One region of the Micromonospora sp. HB375 genome, then DNA from elsewhere that is predicted to be linked to it. Evidence: riboswitches for the same ligand, from Rfam matches in the RefSeq annotation. Region 1 holds a riboswitch; the other holds the start of a gene.
What was found. A riboswitch is a leader RNA that binds a small molecule or an ion and turns the genes downstream of it on or off. The one in region 1 is predicted to bind cyclic di-AMP.
Positions count from the first base shown of each region.

Region 2: linked by a shared signal. The riboswitch ahead of J3R08_RS17360 (transglycosylase family protein) and the one ahead of J3R08_RS23705 (hypothetical protein) in region 1 are both predicted to bind cyclic di-AMP.

Region 1 is NZ_JAGGJO010000001.1:5,401,876-5,409,523, forward strand. Features, by position in the region: gene J3R08_RS23695 (AAA family ATPase) at 1-2,115, shown strand, start outside; gene J3R08_RS23700 (cation diffusion facilitator family transporter) at 2,210-3,124, shown strand; cyclic di-AMP (ydaO/yuaA leader) riboswitch at 3,268-3,399, shown strand; gene J3R08_RS23705 (hypothetical protein) at 3,404-4,483, shown strand; gene J3R08_RS23710 (SRPBCC family protein) at 4,480-5,016, opposite strand; gene J3R08_RS23715 (STAS domain-containing protein) at 5,058-5,417, opposite strand; gene J3R08_RS23720 (hypothetical protein) at 5,839-6,243, shown strand; gene J3R08_RS23725 (BON domain-containing protein) at 6,414-7,088, shown strand; gene J3R08_RS23730 (redoxin domain-containing protein) at 7,148-7,645, shown strand; gene J3R08_RS23735 (DsbA family protein) at 7,642-7,648, shown strand, end outside.
Region 2 is NZ_JAGGJO010000001.1:3,776,551-3,784,198, forward strand. Features, by position in the region: gene J3R08_RS17350 (M4 family metallopeptidase) at 1-1,302, shown strand, start outside; gene J3R08_RS17355 (YbaB/EbfC family nucleoid-associated protein) at 1,455-1,904, opposite strand; gene J3R08_RS17360 (transglycosylase family protein) at 2,088-2,732, opposite strand; cyclic di-AMP (ydaO/yuaA leader) riboswitch at 2,731-2,876, opposite strand; gene J3R08_RS17365 (LLM class flavin-dependent oxidoreductase) at 3,048-4,610, shown strand; gene J3R08_RS17370 (helix-turn-helix domain-containing protein) at 4,657-5,133, shown strand; gene J3R08_RS17375 (SDR family oxidoreductase) at 5,167-5,865, shown strand; gene htpG (molecular chaperone HtpG) at 6,427-7,648, opposite strand, start outside.

The sequences.
Region 1 (7,648 bases):
ACCGACCAGACCACGCTGGACCGGGAGATCGCCGCCGAGCAGCGCCACCTCGACCGGGTGTACGCCCGGCTGGCCGAACTGCGCCGGTCGGCGGCCGACGCCGAGCGGGAGGGCTACCGGCTGGCCCGGGTCGGCAACTTCGGCGCGCTGGTCGAGCGGGACGCGATGGTCTTCCACGCCGCCCAGCGCCGGCACGTGCTGGACGCCGAGCACGAGGGGCTGGTGTTCGGGCGGCTGGACCTGCGTACCGGGCAGGTGCTGCACGTCGGCCGCCTGGGCGTGCGGGGCGTGGACGCGGAGACGCTGGTGGTGGACTGGCGGGCGCCCGCCGCCGCCGCGTTCTACCAGGCCACGCCCGCCGAGCCGCGCGGCGTGGTACGCCGGCGCACGATCCAGTCGGCCTCGGAGAAGGTCACCCGGATCGAGGACGACCTGCTGGACCCGGAGGCCGCGCCGCCGGACATGGCGGTGGTCGGTGACGGGGCGCTGCTGGCCACGTTGTCCCGGGCCACCGGCCGGGGCATGCGCGACATCGTCGCCACCATCCAGCGCGAGCAGGACGAGGCGATCCGCTCCCCCGGCAACGGCGTCACGATCGTCTCCGGCGGCCCGGGGACCGGCAAGACGGCGGTGGCGCTGCACCGGGCCGCGTACCTGCTCTACTCCGACCGGGCCCGGTACGCCGGCGGCGGCATCCTGGTGGTCGGCCCGTCCGGCGTGTTCGTCGAGTACATCGCCTCGGTGCTGCCCTCACTGGGCGAGGAGACCGCCACGCTGCACTCGCTCGGCTCGCTCTTCCCCGGCCTGTCCGCGTCGCGGACCGACCCGCCGGACGTGGCGGCGGTGAAGGGCTCGCTGCGGATGCGCCGGGTGCTGGAACGCGCGGTCCGCGACGCGGTGCCGGACTACCCCGCCGAACTGCGCCTGCTGTACCGGGGTGAGCTGCTGCGCCTGGAGCGCCCCGCGCTGGACGCGATCCGGGACCGGACGCTGGCCCGGGGCGCGCGCCGCAACGAGGTACGCCGGGCGGCGTTCGACGCGGTGCTCGCCGCGCTCTACGCGCAGGCCCGCACGCTGCGGGTGGGACGGCTGCCGGAGCAGCCCGCGTTCGAGGACGAGATCATCGAGCGGCCGGAGTTCCGCGAGTTCCTCAAGGCGTGGTGGCCCCGGCTGCACCCCCGGCACGTGCTGGACTGGCTGGCCCGCCCGGACCGGCTGCGCCGCTACGCCGGGGGGATCCTCTCCTCGGCCGAGATCCGGTTGCTCGGGCAGGCGTACCGCACGCTCGCGACCGACGGGCTGACGGTGGCGGACATCGCGCTGCTGGACGAGCTGGACGCGCTGCTGGGCAAGCCGGTGCAGCGGGCCCGGCCCAAGCGCGACCCGTACCAGCTCGCCGGTGGCGTGCGCGAGCTGAGCACGTACGCCGATCGGCAGCGCGCCGCCCGCGCGGCGGCGCGGGAGCGTCCGGCCGACTACCGCGACTACGCGCACGTGGTGGTGGACGAGTCGCAGGACGTCTCGCCGATGCAGTGGCGGATGATCGGCCGGCGCGGGCGGCTGGCGTCCTGGACGGTGGTCGGTGACCCGGCGCAGACGGCCTGGACCGGCGACCCGCAGGAGCTGGACCGGGCCCGGGACCAGGCGCTGGGCCGGCGCAAGCGGCACCGCTACGAGCTGACCACCAACTACCGCAACTCGGCGGAGATCTTCGCGGTGGCGGCGGCGGAGATCCGCCGGCTCTACCCGGATCTGCCGCTGCCCGACGCGGTCCGGTCCACCGGCGTTCCGCCGGTCGAGCGCACGGTGCCCGCCGCCGAGCTGCCGGCGGCCACCGTCGAGGCGGCCGAGGCGCTGCTCGGCCAGGTGGAGGGCACCGTCGGCGTGATCACGCCGGTGCCGCGCCGGGACGAGGTGGCCGGCTGGCTGGGCGCGCTCGGCGCGGGCCGGCTCCAGGTGGTGACCAGCCTCCAGGCCAAGGGCATGGAGTACGACGGCGTGGTGCTGGTGGCGCCGAGCGAGATCCGGGCCGATCCCGGCTCGGGCGTGCGCACGCTCTACGTGGCGCTGTCCCGGGCGACCCAGCGCCTCACCACGCTCGACCCGGTGGGGTGAGGGGCCACGCCCGCGCCACCCACAGTTCACTTGCATACATAGCGATGTGAGCATACATTGGGCCCGGCCGGTACGCGGCAGGGAGGGTGTTGGCGTGGGCGCAGGTCATGACCACAGCAGCGCGGTGGCCAACGCGGCACACCGCCACGCAGGCCGGCTCTGGGCCGCGTTCGCGCTGCTCGCCGTCCTGATGGTGGTCGAGGCGGTGGCCGCCTTCACCACCGGCTCGCTCGCCCTGCTCTCCGACGCCGGGCACATGTTCACCGACGTGCTCGGCATCGGCATGGCCCTCGCGGCGATCACCGCCACCCGGCGCGCCGGCACCGACCCGCAGCGCACGTTCGGCCTCTACCGGCTGGAGGTGCTCGCCGCCCTCGCCAACGCCGTGCTGCTCGGCGCCGTCGCGGTCTACGTCCTGATCGAGGCGGTACGCCGCTTCGGCGAGCCGCCGGAGGTGCTGGCCGGCCCGATGCTCGTGGTGGCGGTGCTCGGCCTGCTCGCCAACATCGTCGCCTTCGCGCTGCTGCGCGCCGGGGCGAAGGAGAGCATCAACCTGCGCGGCGCGTACCTGGAGGTGCTCGGCGACCTGCTCGGCTCGCTCGGCGTGATCGCCGCGGCGCTGGTCATCGCGGTGACCGACTGGTGGTGGGCGGACCCACTGGTCGCCGTCGGGATCGGCCTGTTCATCCTGCCGCGCACCTGGCGGCTCGGCCGGGCCGCGGTGCGCATCCTGGTGCAGGCGGCGCCGGAGCACCTCCAGGTGACCGCCGTGCACGACCGGCTGGCCGCGGTCCCCGGCGTGGCCGAGGTGCACGACCTGCACGTCTGGACGCTCACCTCGGGCATGGAGGTGGCCTCGGCGCACCTGACCACCGACCCGGGCGTGGACCCGGCCGGGGTGCTGGCCGCCGCGCGGACGGCGCTGCACGAGGACTTCTCCATCGATCACGCCACGTTGCAGGTCGAACCCGGAGCGTCAGCCGGAGTGTGCGGAAAGACCGAGTGGTGATTAGGGCAGACTTAAATCACCGTGACTGCTATACACTTATGTCGGTTTTGCCCCACCATGCGGCACTGCGCAACGGAGCCACGCCCGGGCCGCGCCGGTAGGCTCGGTCGCGGCCGCAGCCACCGGCGTCACCGGCGCAGGTGGGGTGGCCGTCGCCTAATCGCCCGAAGGGGCGAGCCGGGGAACCACGTACGTGGGGTGCATCCGCGTCAGCGGTAGGGATCTTCCGTCCCGAACCCGTCAGCTAACCCGGTCGGCGGTTGACGGAAGGACATGTGAATGCCCCCAGTGGCACCTGTACGACGGACGGCCGCCCGGTTGGCGGCCCTGCTCGTCGCGACGCTGACTGTCGGCGTCGCGACCGTTCCGGCCTCCCCCGCCTCGGCGGCGCCCCGGACCGCCCTGCTCGCCGCCGCGCCCGGCGACGACGAGGGCGGCACGCCGGAGCTGCGCGCCCAACTCGACGCGGCCAGCAAGGGCTGGCTGGAGGCGAAGGCCGCGCTGAACCGGTCGGTGGACCGCCAGAAGCAGCTCAACGACCAGCTCGCGAAGGTCGGCGCCGAGCTGGCCGTACGTGACGCCAAGGTCGGTGAGATCGCCGGGGTGGCGTACCGCGCGGGCCGCCTCGGCACCGCCGCGGCGCTGCTCGACAGCAGCAGCCCGGCGGGCTTCATGGACCGGGCCGCCACGCTGGAACAGGTCGCCGCGCACGAGGACCGCACGGTGCGCGAGCTGATCACCACCCGGGACGAGGCCACCCGCACCCGGGCCGCGCTCGACACCGAGATCCGCGAGCAACGCAAGCAGGTCGAGGTGATGGGCAAGCGCAAGGAGCAGGCCGAGCGCGCGCTCGAAGTGGCCAACGAACGTTCCGCCCGCAACAACAGCAGCGGCGGCGGCGGCAGCGTCCAGGGCACCTCAAGCAAGAACGCGAAGCCTGCGCCACGCAACTCGGACGGCTCGTGGCCGTCGGAGTCGTGCAGCGTCAACGACCCGACCCCGGCCAACGGCTGCATCACCCCGCGGACGCTGCACGCGCTGCAGCAGGCCAAGGCGGCCGGTTTCACCAGGTACGTCTCGTGCCACCGGCCCAGCGGCTCGGGTGAGCACCCGAAGGGGCGGGCCTGCGACTTCGCCGCCCAGAAGAACGGCTTCGGCGGCGTGGCCAGCGGCGGTGACCGGACGTACGGCAACAACCTGGCCGCGTACTTCGTGCGAAACGCCGACCCGCTCGCCGTGCTCTACGTGATCTGGTTCAAGCAGATCTGGCTGCCGAGCAGCGGGTGGAAGTCGTACAGCGGCGGCAACGGCGACCCGTCCAGCGACCACACCAACCACGTGCACCTGTCGGTGTACTAGCGCGCTCCCGGGGGGCCGGCCGGATCGGGCCGGCCCTCCAGCGTCGCGCCGAGACGGGCCGCCAGGCTCAGGTGAGCCGCCCGGGCCTGGCGGAACGCGTACCCGAACAGCGGCGCCGGCGCGGTGAGCGTGATCTCCACGTCGATGCGCACGGTGCCGTCGGGCTCGTCGCGTAGCCGGGTGTGGTTGCGCACCGTCGTCGCCGGCTGCTGCCGGGCGACAGTGACCACCTCGTCCTCGCTCGCGACCAGCACGTCCGCCTGGTACGTGACCGGGAAGTGCAGCGGGCCCAGTTGCAGCCGGTCGGTGATCGCGTAGCTGGCCAGCGCGCCCGGCCGGGCCGGCAGCTGCCGGACCCGGACGATCAGCGGATGCAGCTCGCCCTGGCGACTCAGGTCACCCAGCAGTGCCACCGCGTCGGCCCGGCTGCACCGGGCCTGCACGGTGTAGCTGAAGCTGTCGCTGCTCTGCAAGCGGGCCCCCTCGCCGTCGTACGTCGCGACGATCGTCCCGTACCGACGCCGGGCTGGCAACGGGTAGAAGGTCCCCTGGCCGCAGGGGGTGCGAACGGCGCTCAGGCGCCGGGCAGCACCTCGGGGGTGTCGTCGGCGAACCACGGCTCGGGAGCGCCGAAGAGGCCGAGCAGGCCGGTCACCCAGAGCTGCCGGTGCACGAACCGGCTCGGCTCGGTGACCACGAGCTTGACGCCGCTGACCTCGCAGGTCTGGAAGCCGGCCACCATGGCGCTGATGCCGACCGAGTCGATGAACGTGACGAGCCGCATGTTCAGCTCGATGCGCGAGGGACGGCCCTTCGCGAGCACCTCGGCGATCGCTTCCCGCACCTCGTACGCGGTGTCGACGTCGATCTCCCCACGGGGCGCGATCTGGACGACACCACCCGGCCGCACCGACTTCACGATCGACAGGCTCACGCGAGCACCTCCACTCGCCCTTGACGGGCGCCTCATCAGTACGCGGGCCGCGACCGAGAGTATTCCTCCAACGGCCCGGTCGCCACCCCCCGGGATGAGCAATTCGCGAACTGGGCACACCTGGGCGCTCCCAATCCGGACCTCCGGGTTCCAGTTTCCCCTTCGACGCGGGCCGCGGCCAGCCGTACGGCCGGTCGGACCCGTCGATCCGCCGACCAGGGTAGCGGGCGCGCGCACGTCCCGTCGGCACCGGTCCCGGCGCGTTCGGGTGGTTCGTCCCGTTCGCTGCTCACGAGCCGGGCACCACCGCGAGGGTTTGCCGCGTGCGCCGGTGGGGCACTGCCCCGAGACAGTGAACGCGCCGGATGGACACCGGAGTCCGAAGTGGCCGCCGGCCTTCGGCACCCGAGGAGGTAGAACGATGTTCGGATCCAACCTGCTGGACCGCCGGGGCAAGGCCGAGCGGGTCGCCGACCAGGCGTGGCAGCACCTGCTCTCCGCGGCCGGCTCCGCCGGTGACAGCGTGCGCGACGCCACCCGCAGCGCCCGCCGCAACTCCTCCGGCTTCGCCGACGACGCCACCGACCTGGTCGGCTCCGCCGCCGAGGAGGCGCGCCGGCGGGCCACGCTCGCCTTCGACGCGCTGGCCGGACGCCGGCCCGCCCTGCCCTGGACGCTGCTGATCGCGGCGGCGCTCGCGGGCGCGGCGATCGGCTGGGCCGCCGGCACCGCCGCGCGCGCCGCGGGCAGCCGCGACCGCGCCGCGGACGAGATCGAGTTCGTGGACGTGGACCGCCCGAACTCCCCGGCCGGCCTGGACGGCTGAACCCCACCCGACCGGCACGGTGGCCGCTCCCGGCACTCCCGGGGGCGGCCACCGTGCCGCGTGGTGCTCTCCCCCACCCGGACCGGGTGAGGGCCGGTCACCCGGGACACGCGCAGGATCGCGGGTGCGGGACCGCGTGCCCGCGCCGCCATCGACGGAGGGAGAGCCGGATGGCCACCGACACGATCACGCGCACCGACCGGGACATCCAGTCCGCGGTGCTCGACGAACTGACCTGGGAGCCCCGGGTCGGCCCGGACGAGATCGGCGTAACCGTCACCGAGGGCGTGGTGACGCTGACCGGCCGGGTGGACAGCTACGCCAAGAAGTGGGCTGCCGAGCGGGCCGCGCACCGGGCCGCCCGGGTCCGCGCGGTCGCCAACGACCTCGCCGTCCAGATCGCCACCGCGGCCGGCCGGGAGGACCCGGAGATCGCCGTCGCGGCCGTACGGGCGCTGGAATGGGACGCGTTCGTGCCGGTCGAGACGCTGCAGGTGACGGTCTCCGACGGCTGGGTCACGCTGCACGGCGACGTCGAGTGGGAGTACCAGCGGCGGGCCGCCGAACGGTCGGTCGCCCGGCTCACCGGCGTACGCGGGGTGAGCAACGGGATCGCCGTGCGCCCGGCGGTCCGCGCCGACGGCCACGACCTGGCCGAACGGATCGTGGACGCGCTCGCGCGCAACGCCGCCACCGAGGCCGAGAGCGTCGACGTCCGGGTGCACGGCGACACCGTCGTGCTGGGCGGGCAGGTCCACTCGCCCGGCGAGCGCGCGGAGATCGAGCGGGTGGTGTGGAACGCCCCCGGCATCCGGGAGGTGCACAACCACCTGGTCGTGCGCTGAGCCGAACCACCCCGCCCGGGTGAGCCCGCCTCACCCGGGCGCCCGCCATGGTGGGAGGCATGAGTGATCCGAACGGGCTGATCACACCCGGGCGGGCCGCCCCCGGGTTCACGCTGCCGGCGGCGCCGGACGGGCGACAGGTGGGTCCCGGGCAGTTCCGGGGCCGTCCGGTGGTGCTGGCCTTCTATCCCGCCGACTGGTCACCGGTCTGCGGCGAGCAGATGGCCCTCTACCAGGCGGCCCTGCCCGAACTGGAGCGGTACGACGCGGTGCTGCTGGGCATCTCGGTGGACAGCGTCGACTCGCACCGGGCGTTCGCCGAGAGCCAGGGCATCCGGTTCCCGCTGCTCGCCGACTTCGAGCCCAAGGGCGAGGTGTCGCGCCGGTACGGCGCGTACGCGCCGCGTGGGCAGTCCGACCGGGCGCTCGTGGTGATCGACCCGGACGGCCGGGTGGCCTGGAGCCACCTGTCGCCGCCCGAGGTGAACCCGGGCGTGGACGGCATCCTCGACGCGCTGGAGCGGCTGGACGCGGAACGGCGGGTGAGCGCCCGATGACCA
Region 2 (7,648 bases), 1.6 Mb from region 1:
AACGGCACCGCCACGAACAAGGAGACCGGCTGCGTGGACGCGCTGTTCTCCGCGCAGACCGAGCACAAGATGCTCGCCCAGTGGCTGGGCCGCAACGGCGCCAACGGCAACGGCGGCTACTGGCCGATCCGGGTGGGCCTCAACGACCAGAACGCCTACTACGACGGCAGCCAGGTGCAGATCGGCAAGAACACCGCCGGTCAGTGGATCGGCTCGCTGGACGTGGTGGCGCACGAGATCGGCCACGGCATCGACGACAACACCCCCGGCGGTATCTCCGGCGGCGGCACGCAGGAGTTCGTGGCGGACACGTTCGGCGCGGCGACCGAGTGGTTCGCCAACGAGCCGTCCAGCTACGACGCGCCGGACTTCCTGGTCGGCGAGAAGATCAACCTGGTCGGCTCCGGCCCGATCCGCAACATGTACAACCCGTCGGCGCTCGGCGACCCGAACTGCTACTCCAGCAGCATCCCGTCGACCGAGGTGCACGCCGCGGCCGGGCCCGGCAACCACTGGTTCTACCTGCTGGCCAACGGCAGCAGCCCGACCAACGGGCAGCCGTCCAGCTCGACCTGCAACAGCAGCAGCGTGAGCGGCCTGGGCATCCAGAAGGCCATCAAGATCATGTACAACGCCATGCTGCTGAAGACGTCGTCCTCGTCCTACCTGAAGTACCGCGTCTGGACGTTGCAGGCGGCGAAGAACCTCTACCCGAGCAGCTGCACCGAGTTCAACGCGGTCAAGGCGGCCTGGGCGGCGGTCAGCGTACCGGCCCAGTCGGGTGAGCCGACCTGCGCCGGCGGCACCCCGACGCCCACGCCGACCGCCACCACCACCCCGCCGTCGGGCGGCTGCTCCGGCAACAAGCTCGCCAACCCCGGCTTCGAGTCGGGCAACGTGAGCTGGACCGCCTCGTCCGGCGTCATCACCACCGACAGCGGCCAGGCCGCGCACGGCGGCTCGTACAAGGCGTGGCTGGACGGGTACGGCTCGTCGCACACCGACACGCTCAGTCAGTCGGTGACGATCCCGGCCGGATGCCGCGCGACGTTCAGCTTCTGGCTGCACATCGACAGCGCGGAGACGACCACCGGCACCGCGTACGACAAGCTCACCGTCAAGGCCGGCAGCACCACGCTGGCCACCTACTCCAACCTGAACAAGGCCACCGGCTACGTGCAGCGGTCCTTCGACATCTCGTCACTCGCAGGCACCACGGCGACCATCTCTTTCAGCGGCGTGGAGGACAGCTCACTGCAGACGTCCTTCGTCGTCGACGACACCGCGGTCACCCTGAGCTGACCGTGGCGTAGCGCGGCCGGTCGTCGTCCTCCCGGCGGCCGGCCGCCTCGTCGTGCCGGGCGGTGCCGCGTCGCGCCTGGCCGCCGCCGCGTGCCGGGGCGGCGCCGCGTGCCGGGGCGGCGCCGCGTCGTGCCGGGCCGTGTGCGGTCGGGTCAGGCCGGACGCCCGGCCTGGGACGCCGTGCCGCGGTCGCGGTGGATCCGCGCGGCCGCCTCGTGCATCGCGCGACCGAACAGCTCGGCCTGGTCACCCATGCTGCCGAGCCGGGCGGCGAGCGCGTCGGCGTCGGCCCGCGCCGACGCGCTGACCCGGGCGTCCAGCTCGGACAGCGCGGCGTTGGCGGCGGCGGTGACATGTCCGCACAGGACGTCGAGGGGCTCGCCGGCCAAGTCCGGGTCGATCGTCACGGAATCCAGCCGGCCACCCTGAACGGCGACCGCGCGGACCCGGCCGTCGGCTGCGGTGCCCTCGGCGCGCAGCAGGTCGCCCGGCTCGCCGTCGGCGTGCTCCGAGGCCCGGGAGCGCATCGCGGTGAGCGCCTGCTGCGTGCGGGTCAGCAGTTCGTCGATGCTCGCGGCCGCCGAGAACGGATCGTTGGTCATTTCCGCGCTTTCTTCACGTCTGAGCCGATCATCGTGACCCTAGCAACCGGCTCCGACGAATCGCGGTCAGCGGCCGTCACGGGTGGCGTCCGGTGCCGCGAGCAGGCCGGACACCGGCGGCGCGGCGTGTCGCGGACGGTCGGACGCCCGGCCGGAGCGAACCGGCCGGGCGTCCGGACCAGATCAGCGCAGACGCAGCCGCTGACCGGGGAAGATCAGGCCGGGGTCGTCGCCGACCACTGCCCGGTTGCGCTCGTGCAGGGCATGCCAGCCGCCGTCGACGCGCTGCGCCACGGCGATCTCCGACAGCGTGTCCCCGCGCCGGACGACGTACGTCCCGGACGACGGCTGCCGCGCCGCCGTCGTCACGGCCCGCTCCGGCGCGGCCTTGCGCGTGGCGGCCCGCTTCGGGGCGGACTTCTTCGAGGTGGCCTTCTTAGGGGCGGCCCGCTCGGACCGGGTCGCCGCGGCGTTCGCCGAGCCGCCCTTCTTGCCGCAGGTCGGCCACGCGCCGATGCCCTGGCCGCGCAGCACCTTCTCCGCGACGGCGATCTGCTCGGACCGGCTGGCCAGGTCGGCGCGGGCGGCGTACTTCTGGCCGCCGTAGCCGTTCCAGGTGGCGCGGGAGAACTGGAGCCCGCCGTAGTACCCGTTGCCGGTGTTGATCTTCCAGTTGCCGCCGGATTCGCAGCGCGCGACCGCGTCCCAGTTGACGCCCGCGCTGGCCGGAGCGGCCGGGCCGAACAGGGTCGCGACGCCGACGACGGCGCCGGTCACCACCGCACCGAGAGCGGTACGGCGACTTCGGGCCGAGTATGCAGTTGACATGTGGATTCCTCCACGCCGACGAGGTGAGCTGTCGGGTTCGGGCCGAGGAGCCCGGCCGCCGGTGGCGGCTTCACCCCGAGGTGACGATGCACCGTGGAACGTGTGGTTCCCCCGCTCCCGCACGAGGTTCGGTTACCGGGGCCGGCGGCGGGATTTGGCGTTTCCGGCCCGCGGTGCCCGCGAATGCGAACGAAACCGACGCTAAGGACGGTTTGCGGCGATCGTCCACTTCTTGTGACGGTGTTCACCCGGCCGGGCTACCACCTGTGGAGCTACCGTGGCAGGGCCGAGCAAGATCACGGGAGGGCGGAACGGATGACCGATCACGGACACGAGCTGACCTTCGGCGGCTTCATCACCCCCGCCGCCGGGCAGCCCGACCAGGTGGTGGCGCTGGCCACGCTCTGCGAACAGGTCGGGCTGGACCTGGTCACGTTCCAGGACCACCCGTACCAGCCGGGCTTCCTGGACACCTGGACGCTGATGTCCTACGTGGCCGCCGTCACCGAGCGCATCCGCCTGGCCGGCAACGTGCTCAACCTGCCGCTGCGCCAGCCGGTGGTGCTGGCCCGCAGCGTGGCCAGCCTGGACCTGCTCACCGGCGGCCGGGTCGAGATGGGACTCGGCGCGGGCGCGTTCTGGGACGCGATCGAGGCGACGGGCGGGCGGCGCCTGTCCCCCGGCGCGGCGGTCCAGGCCCTGGACGAGGCGATCCGGGTGATCCGCGAGGTCTGGGACACCGACCGGCGCGGCATGATCCGCGTCGACGGCGAGCACTACCGCGTGGTCGGCGCCAAGCGCGGTCCGGCACCCGCTCATCAGGTGGGCATCTGGGTCGGCGCGTACAAGCCGCGCATGCTGCGCCTGGTCGGCCGCGCCGCGGACGGCTGGCTGCCCTCCCTGTCCTACCTGCCCAAGGGCCCCGACGAGCTGCCCGCCCTGAACGCGCTCGTGGACGAGGGCGCCGAGGCCGCTGGGCGCGACCCGGCCGAGATCCGCCGCATGCTCAACGTGAACGGCACGTTCGCGCGCTCGTCGGCCGGCTTCCTGGCCGGGCCGCCGGCGCAGTGGGCGGAGGAGCTGGCCGGGCTCACGCTGGAGCACGGCATCACCACGTTCATCCTCGGCAGCGACGAGCCGCGCGCGATCCAGATCTTCGCCCAGGAGGTCGCGCCGGCGGTCCGCGAACTCGTCGCCGCCGAGCGCACCGCGCCCGGCAGCGGGGCCCGTGCGGTCGCCGACGACACGGCCGCCACCGGCGGCGCGGCCACACTGGCGGTCACCCCCACCCCCGACCCGGGGGTACGTCTGAGCGCGCGCCGCCCCTGGGACGAGTCGACCCGGCCGACCGCCCCGCCGCCTCCGGCCGGCCAGGTCTACCCACCCCGGGGGCAGGCCGCCGGGCAGCACCTGGTGGACGTGCACGACCACCTGCGCCAGGAGCTGGCCCAGGTGCGCGACCTGCTGGAACAGGTCAAGCGGGGCGCCGTCTCGCCGGGCCGGGCGCGTGCGGCGCTCAACGAGATGACCATGCGGCAGAACAACTGGACGCTCGGGGCGTACTGCGCGGCCTACTGCACCATGGTCACCCAGCACCACGGGCTGGAGGACGCCTCGATCTTCCCGCACCTGCGCCGCTCCGAGGCCGGGCTGGCGGCCGTGCTCGACCGCCTCGAGGAGGAACACGTGGTGATCCACGGGGTGGTGGAGAGCGTCGACCGGGCGCTCGTGGAACTGGTCCACCGGCCCGGCGACTTCACGCAGCTCCAGGAGGCGGTGGACCTGCTCACCGACACGCTGCTGTCGCACCTGTCGTACGAGGAGCACCAGATCGTCGAGCCGCTGGCCCGGCACGGCTTCTTCCCCGGCCAGCTGTGAGGTAGCTGACTTTTGATTTCCTAAGTCAGGGGGTACCGTCGACGCCATGACGGACCTCCTTGCCCAGCGTGACTCCTGGTCCACCGCCAACTGCTCGATCGCCCGGGCGCTGGAGGTGGTCGGCAACCGCACCACGCTGCTCCTGCTGCGCGAGGCGTCGTTCGGCACCCGCCGCTTCGACGACTTCGCGCGGCGGGTCGGCGTCAGCGAGCCCGTCGCCGCCGCACGCCTCAAGCAGCTCGTCGCCGACGGGCTGCTCGACCGGCGCCCCTACCGCGAGCCCGGGCAGCGCACCCGCGACGAGTACGTGCTCACCGCCAAGGGCAGCGACCTGATCCCGGTGCTGGTCGCGCTGCGGCAGTGGGGCGACACGTACGCCGCCGACGAGGCCGGCCCGGCCGTCCGGCTGACCCACGACGAGTGCGGCGCGGCCGTGCACGCCCGGCTGCGCTGCGACGCCGGACACGACGTACCGCCCGGCGAGCTGGCCGTCCTGCCCGGTCCGGGCCTGCTGTCCGCCTGACCCACCTTCCTTTCCCACCCCTCGGAGCGAGACATGAAGATCGCTGGAAGCACCGCCCTGGTCACCGGCGCCAACCGCGGCTTCGGCCGGCACCTGGCCGCCGAACTCGTCGCGCGCGGCGCCACCGTCTGGGCCGGCGCCCGCAACCCGGACACCGTCGACCTGCCCGGCGTCACCCCGGTACGCCTCGACATCACCGACCCCGCCTCGGTGGCCGCCGCCGCGGAGCGGGCCGGTGACGTGACGCTGCTCGTGAACAACGCCGGCGTGAGCACCGGCGCCGACCTGCTCGACGGTGACCTCGCGCAGATCCGGCTGGAGCTGGAGACGCACTACCTCGGCACGCTGTCGGTGGTACGCGCGTTCGCGCCCCGGATCGCGGCGAACGGCGGCGGCACGATCCTGAACGTGCTGTCGGCGCTGTCCTGGTTCACGATCCCCGGCGTCGGCGCGTACGGCGCGGCCAAGGCCGCCGAGTGGTCGATGACGAACGCGCTGCGCCTGGAACTAGCCGGCCGGGGCGTCCGGGTCGCCGGGCTGCACGTGGGCTACATGGACACCGAGATGGCCGCCGCCGTGCCCGGCCCGAAGGCGCACCCGGCCGACGTCGCCCGGCTCGCCGCCGACGGCATCGAGTCCGGCAGCTACGAGATCCTGGCCGACGACGTCGCCCGCCGGGTCCAGGCGGGACTGTCCGGTGGGGTGGCAGCGCTCTACCCCGCGCTCCCCTGAACAGACCCGTCTCGCCGAGGTGGCGGGGTCAGAACCCGTCCGATGCCGCCACTTCGGCGCAATGGTGTCGATCAAGCACAAGCCACGACAACCGCCCGGACACAGCCGATCAACAGCCTTCGACAAGAGCCCGACATCAGCCGACGCTCGCCAAGCGGCGCTCCGTCAGATCCACCCGCTCGACACCTGCGCATTGGGGCCGCCCCGCCGACGCGGGCCCGCAAGACCATCTCCGCCAGAGCCCTCACTCATCTAGAGCCCCGAGCGTCCCTCCAACTGGGATCGATCTTCCTCATTCCGGGACGCCCCAGGTGATCAACACCAGCTCGGCGAAGTGGCGGGGTCAGAGCCCGCCTGATACCACCACTTCGGCGAGCTGGAGTCGATCAAGCGGCAGCCAGCCGCCCGCACGAGCCCGGCGAAGGACTGACCCGACAACCACCCGGATCGACTTCCCGGCGCTTGATCGACACCAGCTCGCCGAGGTGGAGGCATCGGGGGCACCCAGGTACCGCCACCTCGGCGTAGTGGAGTCGATCAAGCGGGCCGGGTCGGGTCGGGCTACAGGCCGCGGGCCAGGCGGTCGGCCAGGATGCGGGTGAACCGGGCCGGGTCGGCCAGCTCGCCGCCCTCGGCCAGCAACGCCATGCCGTACAGCAGCTCGGCGGTCTCGGTCAGCGCGGCCGTGTCGCCGCCCTCACCGTGCGCCTTGCGCAGCCCGGTGACCAGCGGGTGGGCCGGGTTCAGCTCCAGGATCCGCTTGACCTGGGGCACTTCCTGGCCCATCGCCCGGTACATCTTCTCCAGCGTCGGCGTCATGTCGTGCGCGTCGCCCACCACGCAGGCCGGCGAGGTGGTCAGCCGGGTGGACAGGCGCACCTCCTTGACGCTGTCGGCGAGCGCGCCGCCGAGGAACGTGAGCAGGTCGGCGTACTCCTGCCGTTCGGCCTCGGCCTTCTCCTTCTCCTCCTCGGTCTCCAGGTCCACCTGGCCCTTGGCGACCGAGCGCAGCGTCTTGCCGTCGTACGCGCCGACGCGCTCGACCCACACCTCGTCCACCGGGTCGGTGAGGATCAGCACCTCGTAGCCCTTGGCGCGGAACGCCTCCAGGTGCGGCGAGTTCTCGATGGTGGCCCGGTTCTCGCCGGTGGCGTAGTAGATCTCGCTCTGCCCGTCCTTCATCCGCTCCACGTACGCCCGCAGCGTGGTGGGCTCGGCCGGGTCGTGGGTGCTGGCGGCGCGGACCAGTTCCAGCAGCGTCTCGGTGTTGTCCGGGTCCTCCAGCAGACCCTCCTTGACCACCGCGCCGAACTCGGTCCAGAAGGTGCGGTACGACTCGGCGGACATGTCCTTGAGCGTGGCGAGGACCTTCTTGACCAGCCGGCGGCGTACCGCGCGGATCTGCCGGTCCTGCTGGAGGATCTCCCGGGAGATGTTCAGCGACAGGTCGTGCGCGTCCACCACGCCCTTGACGAAGCGCAGGTAGTTGGGCATCAGCGCGTCGCAGTCGTCCATGATGAACACGCGCTTGACGTAGAGCTGCACGCCGCGGCGGCCCTGCGGGGAGAACAGGTCCAGCGGGGCGTGCGACGGCAGGAACAGCAGCGCCTCGTACTCGAAGGTGCCCTCGCCGCGCATGTGGATGGTTTCGAGGGGGTCGGCCCAGTCGTGCGCGACGTGCCGGTAGAACTCCTTGTACTCGGCCTCGTCGACCTCGTCCCGCGAGCGCGCCCAGAGCGCCTTCATCGAGTTGAGCGTCTGCTCCTCGCGGGTGGTGGCGCCG